One region of the Planococcus sp. FY231025 genome, then DNA from elsewhere that is predicted to be linked to it. Evidence: a T-box and tRNA genes for the amino acid it is inferred to sense, from the RefSeq annotation. Region 1 holds a T-box; the other holds one or more tRNA genes.
What was found. A T-box is a leader RNA that pairs with one kind of tRNA and senses whether it is charged. The one in region 1 lies ahead of leuS (leucine--tRNA ligase), so its partner is inferred to be a tRNA-Leu.
Positions count from the first base shown of each region.

Region 1 (7,671 bases):
ATCGTCATCAAACCGGACTTCAAGAGACGGCGGCCGGTCTCATAATCGCCTAGCGAATTATACTTCGCTACAAATTTGGAGAAAGCGATCGGCGCGCCGGAAATGGCGAGCGACAGCATCAAGTTATAGGGTATGTACGCGTATTGGTAAAGGCCGATATTCTCTTCCCCCACCATATCGTAAAACGGGATGACATAGATGATCCCAAGGACTTTCGATAAGAATAAACCAAGCGTTAAAATGGCGGTTCCTTTGATGAGTGTTGACATTTTGCACTTCCTGACATGAAATGATAAAAAAACAATCTACACGATAGTTTACACCTATAAACCGAATTACTCAACGAGTTTTGCCGCATCGTGTATACTGAAAGAAAAACGAAAGCGAGTTCTTATTATTATGTATGACGTAATCATTATCGGCGGCGGCCCCTCAGGCTTGATGGCTTCCATCGCTGCGGCTTCACAAGGCGAAAAGGTTTTATTGATCGAAAAAGGCAAGAAACTTGGAAAAAAACTGATCATCTCCGGAGGCGGGCGCTGCAACGTAACCAACCGGCTGCCGCTTGAGGAAATCGTGAAACACATTCCGGGCAACGGGCGCTTCCTTTACAGCCCGTTTTCCGTATTCAATAACGAAGACATCATCGCCTTTTTCGAAGGGCTTGGCGTGGCGCTGAAAGAAGAAGACCACGGGCGCATGTTCCCGGTTTCGAACCGGGCGCAGGACGTGGCCGATGCCATGTTCCGCGAAATGGACCGGCTGGGCGTCAAAGTGCTGCTTGATTCCCCGGTCAAGAAATTATTGATGACTGACGAGAAAGTGACCGGCGTGCGCCTCCACTCAGGAGACGAATACACGGCGAAAGCAGTCGTTGTCGCGGTCGGCGGAAAAGCGGTGCCGCAAACCGGTTCGACGGGCGACGGCTATCCATGGGCAGAACGTGCAGGCCACACCGTCACCGACCTTTATCCGACGGAAGTTCCGCTGTTGTCGAAAGAGGCTTTCATCACCAGCCGCGAATTGCAGGGGCTCGCATTGCGCGACGCAGCGGTCTCCGTACTGAATAAAAAAGGGAAACTGCTCGTCACCCACCAGATGGACATGCTGTTCACCCATTTCGGGCTGAGCGGTCCGGCTGTGCTGCGCTGCAGCCAGTACGTCGTCAAGGAAATGAAGAAAAATGGCGGCGTGCCGGTCGAAATGCGCATCAACACGCTGCCCGGCGAAAATGCCGAATCAGCGTTCCAAATGCTCCTTAAGATGATGAAGGACGAACCGAAAAAAGCCGTCAAGAATGTGTGGAAAAGCATCACCCAGGAACGTTGGCTGCTGTTCTTGCTGGAGCGCTCCGGCATCGATCCGCAGGCGGTCGGCGCAGAACTGGCGAGCGAACGGGTGCGTGTGCTGGCCCAGCAACTCACGGCGTTCTCGATGTTCGTCAATGGCACGCAGCCGATCGAGAAAGCGTTTGTCACGGGCGGCGGCGTTTCCATCAAGGAAATCGAACCGAAAACGATGGCATCGCGGAAAATGCCCGGCCTTTATTTCTGCGGTGAAATCCTCGATATCCACGGCTATACCGGCGGTTACAACATCACTTCCGCTCTGGTTACCGGCAATGTCGCCGGCCAAAGCGCCGCCGCCTTTGCACGGGAAATATTAGTATGAGTTCCAGCGTCCGCTTTTTAGCGGGCGTTTTTTATTAGGACGGAAATTTTTGGAAGAGGATGCACGGTTGCGGATATTTCGTCGGTTTTTTTCGTTTATCTGTGATTTTTTTTATTTTATTTGCGATTTTGGAAATATATCTGCGATTCTGGCGGTTTATCTGCGATTTTAGAGTTTTATCTACGATTCTGGAGTTTTATCTACGATTCTGCCGATATATCTGCGATTCTCGGAATATATCTCCGTTCCGCACCTTTCATCTGGTGTTCCCCTTCAAATAGTTAATTTACTTGCAGCAAATGCGCCTTTACTTGCAGCAAATCCATTTTTACTTGCAGCAAACAAAAAAAGCCTGTCCGTCGCCGGACAGGCTTTCATCTTTTACCCAATTACCACATTGACCAATTTCCCTGGAATCGCGATCACTTTGCGGACTTGTTTGCCTTCTGCCGCTTTCACGATTGCTTCGTCAGCAAGCGCTGCCGCTTCCAATTGCTCTTTTGTAGAATCTTTTGCCACAACGATTTTCGTGCGGACTTTTCCGTTCACTTGGACGACCACTTCGACTTCGTCTTCGACCATTTTCGACTCATCGAATTCCGGCCATGCTTCGTACGTGATTGTTTCCGTATGCCCGAGTTTTTCCCATAGCTCTTCTGCCAAATGCGGTGCAACCGGCGACAAGAGTTTGACGAAACCTTCCGCATATTCTTTCGGAATAGCATCCGCTTTATAGCCTTCATTGATGAAGACCATCATTTGCGAAATCGCTGTGTTGAAACGGAGGCCTTCGTAATCCTCGGTCACTTTTTTGACGGTCTGGTGGAAGACTTTCTCCATTTTGCCGTCATTCGCTTCGGTGATTTTCGCGCTCAAGCTGCCGTCTTCGATGAACAGGCGCCATACGCGGTCAAGGAAGCGGCGTGCGCCGTCAAGGCCGTTTGTCGACCAGGCGATCGATGCTTCAAGCGGCCCCATGAACATTTCATACAAGCGCAATGTATCCGCGCCGTGGCTTTCGATGATCTGGTCCGGGTTGACGACGTTGCCTTTGGACTTCGACATTTTCTCGTTGCCTTCACCCAGGATCATCCCTTGGTTGAACAATTTCTGGAACGGCTCTTTTGTGGAGACCACGCCGATGTCGTAAAGCACTTTGTGCCAGAAGCGCGCATACAATAAATGAAGTACCGCATGCTCTGCTCCGCCGATATAGACATCAACCGGAAGCCAGTGCTTCAACAATTCCGGATCCGCCAACGCTTCTTCGTTGTTCGGATCGATATAGCGAAGGTAATACCAGCAGCTGCCTGCCCATTGCGGCATCGTGTTGGTTTCGCGGCGCCCTTTCATGCCGGTTTCCGGATGGACCACGTTGACCCATTCCGTAATATTAGCAAGCGGCGATTCGCCCGTGCCGCTCGGCTTGATGTCGGTCGTCACCGGCAGCATCAACGGCAAGTCTTTTTCGTCGACCGGCGTCATCGTACCGTCTTCCCAGTGGATGATCGGAATCGGCTCACCCCAATAGCGCTGGCGGCTGAACAGCCAATCGCGCAACCGGTACGTGATTTTCTTCTCGCCCACACCGTGCTCTTCAAGCCACGAAATCGCGCGTGCGATCGCTTCTTTTTTGTTTAAGCCGTTCAAGAAGTCAGAGTTGATCAACTCGCCGTCGCCTGCATAAGCTTCCGTTGAAATGTCGCCTCCTGAAACCACTTCGACGATTGGCAGATCAAATTGCTTCGCGAATTCGTAGTCGCGTTCGTCATGCGCCGGAACCGCCATGATGGCGCCCGTTCCGTATGTCGCCAACACGTAATCCGCAATCCAGATCGGCATTTTCTCGCCGCTGACCGGATTCACGGCATAAGCGCCCGTGAATACGCCCGTCTTCGATTTCGCCAAATCCGTACGCTCCAAGTCGCTCTTCGTTTTCACGTCGTCGATGTATTTCTCGACGGCTTCTTTCTGTTCGGTAGTCGTGATCGACGCCACCAGTTTATGTTCAGGCGCCAAGACCGCGTAAGTCGCCCCGAAAATCGTATCCGGGCGCGTCGTGAATGCGCGGAAGGAATGCTCCGTGCCGTCGACTTTGAACTCCAGCTCCGCCCCTTCGGATTTGCCGATCCAGTTGCGCTGCATGTCTTTCAAGCTTTCCGGCCAATCCAAGTCGTTCAGGTCTTCCAGCAAACGGTCTGCGTATTCCGTGATGCGAAGCACCCATTGGCGCATCGGGCGGCGCTCCACCGGATGGCCTCCGCGTTCAGAAACGCCATCGACCACTTCTTCGTTCGCAAGGACCGTTCCAAGCGCCGGGCACCAGTTGACTGCCACTTCGTCGACATATGCCAAGCCTTTATTGTAAAGCTGGATGAAGATCCATTGCGTCCATTTATAGTATTTCGGATCCGTCGTGTTCACTTCACGGTCCCAATCGTACGAGAAGCCAAGTTCCTGGATTTGGCGCTTGAATGTCGCGATATTCTTCTCGGTGAATTCGGCCGGGTCGTTGCCCGTATCCAATGCGTACTGTTCAGCAGGAAGGCCGAATGCGTCCCAGCCCATCGGGTGAAGCACGTTGAAGCCCTGCATGCGCTTGACGCGGCTCAAGATGTCCGTCGCCGTATAGCCTTCAGGATGCCCGACATGAAGCCCGGCGCCTGATGGATATGGGAACATATCCAGCGCATAGAATTTCGGCTTTGAAAAATCCGTCTCCAATTTGAATGTTTTATTGTTATCCCAATGCTTCTGCCATTTTTTCTCGATTTCCTTGTGCTTGAATGTCATGTCCTGTTCCTCCTTGGTTTAAAACGGATGCGGCCGGAGCCCATCCAATAACAACTTCAGTACTGGGGAAAAATAAAAACTCCCGTCCCTCATAAAAATAAGGGACGGGAGTTTTCCCGCGGTACCACCCAAATTAGCGGTCGCCCGCTCAACTTGATTCCTTAACGCGGAAAACGGTGCACCTTACTTGGGTTCGGATGCACAGACTCCGAGGCGAGTTCGACTGGTTTACACACCGGCTTGCACCTGCCGCCGGCTCTCTTGGGAATAAACGCAATCTACTGATCCTCTTCACTGTCATTAGCTATTGTCCTTTATTTTAACGGACCCGCCGTTTTTTGGCAATAGATTACGAGACTTTCACATTGTCGGTGTTCAGCGGCGCATCCGTCGAATCGATGATGTCCTGCACCGAGTAGCCGTCGAACACTTCCGACAGCACGAGGCCGTTCTCCGTCACTTCGATGACGGCGCGCTCCGTGATGATCTTGTTGACGACGCCTTTGCCAGTCAACGGCAAGTCGCATTGCTTCTTAATTTTCGCAGAGCCGTCTTTTGCCACATGGTCCATGATGACGATGACTTTCTTCGCGCCGTGGACCAGGTCCATCGCGCCGCCCATGCCTTTGATCATTTTCCCTGGAATCATCCAGTTCGCCAAATCGCCGTTCTCAGCCACTTCCATGCCGCCGAGGATAGCCACATCGATGTGCCCGCCGCGGATCATCGCGAACGATTCTGCACTCGTGAAGAATGCCGCTCCGGGAATGGTCGTAACTGTCTCTTTTCCGGCATTGATCAGGTCCGGATCGACCTGGTCTTCCGTCGGGTACGGCCCAATGCCGAGCAGTCCGTTTTCAGATTGCAGCACAACGCTTTTATTGTCAGAAATGAAGTTCGCCACCAAAGTCGGCATGCCGATGCCCAGGTTGACGTAGTCGCCGTCTTTGATTTCTTGCTCCGCACGGCGGGCAATCCGTTCTCTCACTTGGTTCTTATCCATTCTATTCCCCGTCCTTCCTTATACAGATCGAGTGGTCAATCGTTCGATGCGTTTTTCCTGTTTCGCTTGCAGCAGCCCTTGCACGTAAATGCTCGGCGTCTGTACATGGTTCGGGTCGATATCGCCTGTTTCGACGATTTCCTCGACTTCCGCGATCGTCACTTTGCCTGCTGCCGCTGCTAGCGGATTGAAGTTCTGGGCCGTCTTGTTGTAGACCAGGTTCCCCATCTTGTCGGCTTTATGCGCACGCACCAATGCGAAATCGGCTTTCAAGGCATGCTCCAGCACATATTCCTTGCCGTCGAATTCACGGATTTCCTTGCCTTCGGCAACCGTCGTACCGACGCCGGCCGGTGTGAAGAATGCCGGAATTCCAGCGCCGCCTGCACGCATTTTTTCAGCAAGCGTGCCTTGCGGCGTCAATTCCACTTCGATTTCGCCGGACAGCACTTGGCGTTCGAATTCTTTGTTCTCGCCGACATATGATCCAATCATTTTCTTGATTTGTTTGTTTTTCAATAGGAGCCCGAGGCCCCATTCATCGACGCCGCAGTTGTTGGAAATCACGGTAAGGTCTTTGACCCCTTTGTCCACCAATGCCAAAATCAATTGCTCAGGGATTCCTACCAAACCGAATCCGCCGACCATGATAGTTGACCCGTCTTCAATCTGGGCGACTGCTTCTTTTGCAGATCCATAAATCGGTTTCATTTCTAATGGCCTCCATTTCATCTATGTACAGAATTGTTGAAAATAAAGCGCTTCCTTTTTAATTTAAACAAACTCCTCCCTAAAACGCAATATTAAGAAAAAAGGCAGGCCTACCGGTTCTTCAAAAAGAAAAGCCGGAAGACGGGTTTTCCGTCTTCCGGCTCCGAGTTAGAGAATCGGAGTTTCCTGCATCGCCTGCGCCTGTTCCCTCTTCAACGGGCGGTCATACAGGAGCGACGTGATTATAGCAATTGACACCAAACCGGTGATCAACGCGAACAAAGCCGGCATGCCGTACAGATCGACCATGACGCCGCCGAGCAGCGGGCCGACCATGCGCCCGCCTGTTGCGACGCTGTTGACGATGCCCTGGTAGAAGCCCTCCCGCCCTTTTGGCGCCAATTGGTTGGCAAGCGCCGGAACTGCCGGCCATACGAACATTTCACCGATCGTCAAGATGGCCATCGCGGCGATGAACATGCTGAAATCCTGTGCAAATGCCACGACAATATACGACACGATCATAATCAGGATGCCGATGATCAGCTGCTGCTTGATGTTGTCTTCAATCTTTTTCATGATCGGTCGGATGAATGGCTGCCCGGCGACAATCAGAATGCCGTTCAGCGTCCACAGGAAACTGTATTGCGGCAAGGTGATGCCGATTTCCTGCGTATAGGCGGAAATGGTCGATTGCCACTGCACGTAGCCGACCCAGCACAGGAAATAGCCGGCTGAAACGATCAGCAAAGCGTAAAGCGGCGCGCGCTTGCGGATCTTTTTCTTTTCATTGAAGACGGATGTGTGCGCCGTCGGCGAGATGCTCATCGACTTGAACCCGAACAGCGCAATGAAGAAGAACAGAATATACATCGCCAGATTGGCGGTAAAAATATAATCGAAACTATAGGCGGCAAGCACCCCGGCCATGGCAGGCCCAAGGGCGACACCGACATTTTGGGCAAGGTAGATCGCATTGAACGCTTTGCGCCCGCCTTCCGGCCAGACCGTTCCGACCATGGCATACATGCTCGGGAAGACGATGCCTCCGCTGAACCCGATGATGGTGTAGAAGACGACAAATGGCAAAAAGCTATGCCAGATTGTCAGCCCAGTTAGCGCGAATAGCGTAAAAACGATTCCAGCCATGATCGAGCGGTAGCCGCCGAATTTATCGAACAGCGCTCCGCCCAGCAAGTTGCCGATGACCGCCGCTCCGGCGTTCGCCATCAGGACCAGTCCGGCGAGCGACAGCGATTTCCCGAGGTGGTCGTGCATATATATAGTAGTCAATGGCCATAAAAAGGAATTTCCCGTCACGTTGACGAGCATTCCAATGATCAAAAGCCAGACGCTTTTCGGCATGGTGTTCTCTCCTCTTATCTCAATTCCAAAAGCAATTGTATTCCTTTTCCAGCATGGCGACAAGCTAAATTTTCCGCCTTGCTAGAAATCGGCATTCCCGCCGTTGTAGCGCCTTTTGGCCCCATGCT
Region 1 covers NZ_JBQJJG010000005.1:34,688-42,358, reverse strand. The annotation lists gene ACTL32_RS06590 (putative polysaccharide biosynthesis protein) at 1-269, opposite strand, end outside; gene ACTL32_RS06585 (NAD(P)/FAD-dependent oxidoreductase) at 400-1,671, shown strand; gene leuS (leucine--tRNA ligase) at 2,053-4,464, opposite strand; T-box leader at 4,562-4,768, opposite strand; gene ACTL32_RS06575 (3-oxoacid CoA-transferase subunit B) at 4,814-5,467, opposite strand; gene ACTL32_RS06570 (CoA transferase subunit A) at 5,486-6,178, opposite strand; gene ACTL32_RS06565 (MDR family MFS transporter) at 6,347-7,543, opposite strand.

Region 2 (7,671 bases), on a different contig from region 1:
GTTCTTTTGAAATTAGGCGAATGAATTAGAAAACTCGAAGGAATGTCATTGTCATAGGGTGCATGTTTAGTGGGTAATTATGGTATTGTGTCTGATTTTTTGGATATGCTCCGATATAGGCGACAATACGCCCGATGCTTGCTTCCGAAGATCAATTTTAAAATATGCGTTCTGTGTTTTATCAATATATGATGAAACGTTTGGGTTGTCATTGGTTTTAATGTCATAAAATCGACTATAGCTTCTGATAAAGTTATAGCGCTGAGGATCGACTTCTGGATATACGTAACATGTGCTCTGGAACTTCAAATCGTTGTATCGCGCAATCCAAAAACTCTGGGTGACAGCATTGTAAAAGAGGATATGGATAAAATCCCTGACATTCATAGGAAGAGAATCATAAACCCTAAAGGAATCAAAGTTTATACAATAAATTTCTTCTGCATTTGTCGTCGTTTTCAACTCGATTATGTGCCACATGTCGTTAATATCAAGTATGACATCTCCAGCTTTTTTTATGAATTCTGCATGGTGGATTTGAGGTGTAAATCTGCGGTAGAGCTCTTGGTAAAAGGTATTGGTAGCCAAGGCAGCATTCCACACCAAATTATATTCTTCAATGGAACTGTTTGAATAATTTTTTATGACTTCCCGAAGGGGCTGTAATTCCTGATCCATCGGATATAGGGGTGCTCTAAAATTGTTGTAGCTATTGTTAACCAGGTATTGCAGTGTTGAGTCGTGCAGTTCGCTTCTTTTCTCAAAATTCATAGGATTCCATCCTCCAATTATAGTAATTTTCTTCGAATCTCCAAGGCTTCTTTACGTAGTGAGAGAATTTTTCCCTTGAGTTCGTTTACTTTCAATTCATGCGTCAGTATCTCTTCTTCCAGAGTAAAGAGTCTTTGGATAGCATCTTGATTTTCAAGAACTGGACTTTCAACTTCTTCTTGATCTTCATTTGGATCACCGATACTTTCTAAATAGGCTCCTACTAATTCTGTTCCTTTCTTTTCGTCCACTGCTTTAAGGAGAGGGGAGTTTGGACTATGCTTTTCACTTAGGTATTCACGAAGGTCTTTTCTAGATACGAGATAACTTTTCCCGTTCTTTTGAGCCTTCAGTTCACCTGAACGTATCCACCTGCGCACTGTTTCGATAGAGACATCCAATAAGTTGCATATTTCGGACACTGTAAACATTCATTCACCCCCCTCATAAACAATACTTTATATATCAATATTAAAATAGACTACATTAGTTGTCAATTATGAAGTTTGGAGAAATTTATTTTAAATAAATATTATTCAAACTAAATGACTAATCCCATGAAAGACTACTAAGCAATTGATTCTATCGTTTGGCTGCTTTCCTTATTCCTTGATCCTGGTAGAATACCGGACTCAGGTCGAACAAGTTGCTTAATTTTTTTCTAACTTTTTTGGTCAGTTTAAAAGAAAATCATTCTTTTAGTGTCATAATTTAGAATTTATTTCAACATACGGTTTTTAAACGCACTCAAAATAGATATATTCTGGAAAATGAATAATTCCATAAGACTTTGTGAAGGTTATGCAATTTACAAAACTAATAGAACCACTCCAAAGAAATCAATATTCCCCGAAGCGGCTATTTATTTACACACTCTTAATAGTTGTTAGAGAATTTTCTGATTCCTTATGTCTTCTCATTGTTAATACCATTGCTTAAGAAAAATACACAAAAAAACAGCAGAAAAAATCTCTGCTGTCCCATAAACCCTTATTCCAAAAACTGCGTATCCGTCAACAACGCGAAATCCGGCTGCTCTTTCAGGAACTTCAAGTCGAACGAGGAATCGCCGAATGCCTGGATTTCTTCAGGAGCTAGGGCCGTGTCGAAAATCATGTTATCCCATGCGCCATCGATAATCGAGGCTTCGAGTTTCTGGCCGGTGATGTCATCGATGGAGTTGATGGTGATTTCTTTTGCCTCGTCCGGATTTTGGGCGATAAATTCCGTCGCTTCTTTATGTGCATCGACTATGCCTTGGACCATTTCAGGGTTTTCTTCGATCAGTTTGCTTGAAGTGACCAGAACGGAAGCGGGCAATGTCGTGCCGAAGGAAATCTCGTCGGGTTCGATGATGACTTTGGCGCCCGTGTTTTGCTTGAGTACCGAAGCCCAAGGTTCCGGCGCTACGGCGACATCCACTTTTCCAGTGGCGAACATCGCTTCGTACTGGGCAGGGTTGCCTGTCTGGTGGAGCATTTCGCCGCCGATGCGGTTGGAGGTGATGCCGTTTTCTTTCATGTAGGTTTCAAATTGGACGTCGTGCGTGCAGCCGACACGCGGCGTGATGAACGTCTTGCCGGCAAAGTCCTCGATGGAGTCGATGCCGCTGCCGTTTCTCGCCATGACGACGGTGCCGCCTGAAGCGCCGCCGGCAATCATGGTGACGTCTGCACCGTTCGTGTAGTTGTTCATGGCAGGGCCAGGGCCGACAAGGCCGGCATCGATGTCACCGGTTTTCAGAGCAGTCATGAAATCCGCCCCATCCGCGAACGTGACATATTCGACGGTTGTGCCGTCTTTCAGGTTCTTCTCATATAATTCCTGGTCTTTCGCGACCATGGCCGGAACGTGATCCAGGTTCGGGAAGTAGCCGATGGTGACCGAAGATGAATCTTCGCCGGGTGAACCGCAGGCGGCCAACGTGCCAGCCAACGCAAGGGGAGCAAGTAGTGAAAAGATACGTTTCATAAGATGAGTTCCTCCTGTAAGTGAATTTATTTGGAATGGATTGTTCTGCTGCCGAAAGCGGTATGTAAGAGGCGGAAGATTTTATTCCATAGAATAAAATCTTAGTTTTCCAATCCCCAGCGCTTGAGGACGTTCTTTTCGATCCGCTGGAAAATCATCAGGTCGACGATTGCGCCGACGACGCCGATGATGATCATCACGCCGATGACGAGCGACATATTGCCGAAATCGGATGCGTAGCGGAGTGTATAGCCGAGCCCCGGTCCGGAACTGAGCAGTTCGCCGGCCATCAATGCCCGCCAGGCAAACGCCCATGCGAGGCGCGCACCCGTGACGAAATACGGGACAGAGGCGGGGATGATGACTTTGACGAACAAGTCCAGGCCATTCGAGCCCATCGTCCGGGCCGCTTTGATGAACAGGGGATCGACGTTCTTGATGCCGGTGCGGACGTTCAGGATCATGACGAACGTTCCGCCGAGAATGACGACGAAAATGATGGAGCCCTCGCCAAGGCCGAACCACATCATGGCGAGTGGCAGCCAGACGATGCTTGGCACACTCTGCAGCGCGAGCACCAAGGTGCCGAGTGTTTCGTCCGCCGTCTTGGACCGTGCCAACAGGATGCCGATGCCGGTCCCGATGATGACGGCTGCAACGAGGCCGATCAGCAAACGACGGAAACTCGCAATCAAATCATAGACCAGTGTCATATCGGCGAACCCGGCAACCAGTGAATCGTAGACGCTGACCGGGGAAGGGAGTATGGTTTCGTGCCACAGCTCAAAGCGGGAACCGAGTTCCCAGAACACGATGAGCGCGGCGAAGAAAATGATGCGTTTAACGGCCGGCTTCATATGCTTGCTCCTCATCTATGACTTTATCGATCTCCCTTTTCAAAAGGCCCATGATGCGCTCTTCGAGTGCCGCGATTTCCTGCCGGTGCTGCTCGCGGGGGCGCGGGATGTCCACCCGGATATCGGTCAGGATGGTGCCGGGACGCGTGCCCATGACCAGGATCCGGTCGGACAGTTTGATCGATTCCGAAATGCTGTGGGTGACAAAGACGATGGTCTTTTTTGTATCGATCCAGATCTCCTCGAGCTGCCCGTGCAGGCGGCTTCGGGTCTGTTCATCCAACGCACCGAACGGTTCGTCCATCAACAGGACGGCCGGGTCCATGGCGAGCGACCGGGCAATCGACACGCGCTGCTGCATGCCGCCGGACAGTTCATGGGGATAATGGGAAGGGTAATTGCTGAGCTGTACCATTTTCAAAAAATGATGGGCGCGCTCCTGGCCTTCTTTCTTGGACATTTCCTTGCGCAGCGGGAACATGACGTTCTCGGTCACGTTCATCCACGGAAACAGCGCAGCCTGCTGGAAAACCATGCCGCGGTCTTTTCCTGGCTTCACGACTTTCTTGCCGTCTACGGTTATGTCGCCTGACGTTGCGCGGACAAGGCCGGCAATCATCGACAACAGGGTAGACTTGCCGCAGCCGGATGGGCCCAGGATCGAAACGAATTCACCTTTCTGGATGGAGAGGTCGATGTCTTTCAACACCGTATTGGGCTGGTTGTTCTTATCGTAATAGACTTTATTGATTTCTTTGGCTTCAATAAATATGGTTGTTCACAGGCAATAAAACCTACCTTTCCTATCGGATATCATTAAAGTATAGTAGATTGATAGGAATTGTCAATATTAGATAATTAATTTATCAGTTTTTATTGCTTATGGTTTTATGTAGAGGGTAATATCGCTGCAGATATGGTTCTTCATCAATATGAAGAGGTGAGTCAAAAACTACTGTTTGACTTTTTGTTTTCGCCGAGGCAAACTATTTATAGTCCTTGTTTTTGCAGGGGATGCATCTTGCGGATGTGGCGGAATTGGCAGACGCGCTAGGTTCAGGGTCTAGTGGTGGAGACACCGTGGGGGTTCGAGTCCCTTCATCCGCATCAATAGAAAAGACAAAAGTCAGCTCCTTATGGGGGCTGATTTTTTGTGTTCGGGGAGAGGTAATGATGAAAATCCTATTTGGTTTATTTTAGGTAAATCTTTATAGTAAAACGTAGATGATCAATTACATAAAACGTGCTTCGATAACAGCTTTTATTAATGGGGGGAAGAATAATGATGATCTTACAAAATGGAAAGTTGAAGGTCCGCCAATTAGAAAAAGAAGATAATGTCCTGTTGGCAAAATGGCTGTCCGACCCGCGGGTTCTGGAATTCTATGAAGGCAGGGACAATCCGTTCGATCTGGAAAAAGTGAATGAAAAGTTATATGCTCCGGAAGATGACACAATTAAGTGCATTGTGGAATACGAGGGGAAAGAAATTGGCTACATCCAGTTCTACCTATTGGATGAAGAGACGAAAAAGGAATATGGCTATTTCAATGAGACGGTTTATGGAACCGACCAATTTATTGGAGAGGTCGCGTATTGGAACAAAGGGATTGGCACGTTGCTGGTTACTTCTATGATCAAGTTTTTAATTGAACAGAAGCACGCAGACCGGATCGTGATGGATCCCCAAACCCAAAATACGCGGGCGATCCATTGTTATGAAAAGAGTGGGTTTAAGAAAGTGAAATTGCTTCCAAACCGTGAACTTCATGAAGGAGAATACCGGGATTGCTGGTTGATTGAGTATGCCAAGAGTTAAAGTTGGCTTAAAATTTCCCGAGAAACAAGCCGCAAAAAGCCCGATCCAGTTGGATTCTTCCACTGGATTGGGCTTTTCATATTAAATGGTGATTTTTGATTTTTGGACAGTGAAATCGGTTTCCGGGTAATAGGCGTCTTTCACCAACAAATTCGGCCCCAGGCATTTTGCGGCCGGGCAGTGGCAGCCGATTGTTTTGGCTAATGGCCGTTCCAACCAGCGGTCCAACATGGCCGGCAACGAATCAGTCTGGATATTGCCCATCGCTGGGGTATCACCGAAATCCGTGACGATAACTTCGCCGGTGAAGATGTTGACGTTCAACCGGGAGCGGCCATCCGGGTCATTGCGGACGGTGACGTTTTTGCTGGCATGGATGCGGTTCAGCAATTTGGTGTCTTCGTCGTTTTGGCTGCACGGGTAAAACGGCAAGGTGCCGAACAACATCCAGACATTGTCATCACGCACGTCCAATAAGTCATGAATCGCTTTTCTCGTTTCATCTAGCGATAGCACTTCCAATTGGCTGGCGAAATCGCTAGGGTACATCGGATGCACTTCGTGGCGCGCGCATTTCATTTCTTCCACAATCTGCTTGTGGATGCTCTTCAAATGAGGCAATGTCCGTTTGTTCAGCATCGTTTCTGCCGATACCATGACGCCTGCTTCCGCCAGCGCACGGCTATTGTCGATCATGCGCTGGAATTGTTCGGCCCGCCGTTCCCGGGAAGGCTTGTGTTCCATATTGGCAAATCCGCCATCGACAAAATCATCGATGGTGCCCCAGTTATGGGAAATGTGCAGGACATCCAAGTAGGGTGCAATTTCCATATAGCGCTCAAGCGGCATCGTCAAATTCGAATTCATTTGGGTGCGGACTCCGCGTGCATGGGCGTATTTCAATAACGGCAACACATAATTAGCGACCGATTTCTTTGAAAACATCGGCTCGCCACCCGTCAGACTGATCGTCCGCAAATGAGGGATTTCATCCAATCGTGCAAGGAGCAGCTCGATCGGCAATGCATCCGGATCTTTATGTGCCAGCATATAGCCGACAGCACAATGTTCGCAACGCATATTGCATAGATAGGTCGTGGTAAATTCGATGCTGGATAAAGTCAGTTTTCCGTGTTCCTGGATATCCATATACGCTTCCCACGGATCGTATTGCGGTGTGATTTTGGTAAGTGTTGTTGCTGTGTTTTCCATATCTAACGAACTCCTAATAATTTTCTCGACTATTAAGTATGCGCTTTTCGATTTACTTCTGCAAGGGGTGGTTTAAACGCTGGAGAAATTGCCTCTCTGGAAGCAGGATTTTACAGTTTTTACGTGAAAAAAATGTATTTATACTATTTTCATTTATCCTTTTATCGCTTTATTAACTAAAAATTATATTTTTTTGATCTTTTGACTGGTATACGAACACAGGTTCTGTTATAGTAAAAGCATATCACTATGGAATGAGGTGGATTTCGATGGTGCTTGCGATCAAAGAAGTGAACGGATTTGAAAAAGGAAAGATATATACTAGGGATCTTGAGGTTTTATCTTGCTTCAAAAATGACGAACATCGGGTAGTCGCTTTAATGGATAGAGATGGCAATGCTTTTTATTGGACGACTACAGTAGATTCGCCTGATTATCGAAACTTCCGGAGAAAAGCTACGTATACATTTAAAGTCAGTTATATTTCTACAGTATTTGATCCTTCCAATCCCAAGGTCGTTATTGCAGAATTGAACGACGTAACAGCTGAGAACGGTATGTATGGCCAGGCAGAGCAATATAAATTAAATGCTTAATATATAAATTGTAAAAGAACCTTGACGCTCTCAAGGTTCTTTTTTTGTCTTATAGTATAAATTATTGTCTTCTATCTTAATGCCGTTTTTTCACTTCAATTGTAATGAACTCCGGCAAGTAGTTGGGGGTGCATCCTTTTGATACCATTTCATCTTTGTACAGACCCGTTTTCTCACCGATTTTCATGCAACGTGTGCGATTCTTTTCATCATAGACGCCTATCCAGCCTGCAGTGAGATTCATGGCCCATTGAACTTCCGGTTCTTCCTGCGCAAGATTCGCTTCTATTGCAGACAGCAAGTCTTCGGTGTTATCAGGCGGTGTTTGTCCAGTCCATCTCAATCGTCCTTGATAATACCAGAAAATCCGTCTTTGAAGAGGGGAAGGACTGTTTTCCCATGACTCCATTAAAGCAATATTCTTCTTATCTTTAGTCAGTTGATT
Region 2 covers NZ_JBQJJG010000007.1:83,901-91,571, forward strand. The annotation lists gene ACTL32_RS10270 (hypothetical protein) at 67-771, opposite strand; gene ACTL32_RS10275 (helix-turn-helix domain-containing protein) at 789-1,202, opposite strand; gene ACTL32_RS10280 (ABC transporter substrate-binding protein) at 1,762-2,742, opposite strand; gene ACTL32_RS10285 (ABC transporter permease) at 2,844-3,599, opposite strand; gene ACTL32_RS10290 (ABC transporter ATP-binding protein) at 3,583-4,371, opposite strand; tRNA gene ACTL32_RS10295 (tRNA-Leu) at 4,623-4,706, shown strand; gene ACTL32_RS10300 (GNAT family N-acetyltransferase) at 4,885-5,418, shown strand; gene yfkAB (radical SAM/CxCxxxxC motif protein YfkAB) at 5,500-6,630, opposite strand; gene ACTL32_RS10310 (hypothetical protein) at 6,900-7,226, shown strand; gene ACTL32_RS10315 (DNA alkylation repair protein) at 7,303-7,671, opposite strand, start outside.
Region 2: it encodes a tRNA-Leu, which carries the amino acid that the T-box ahead of leuS (leucine--tRNA ligase) is inferred to sense. The anticodon was not compared.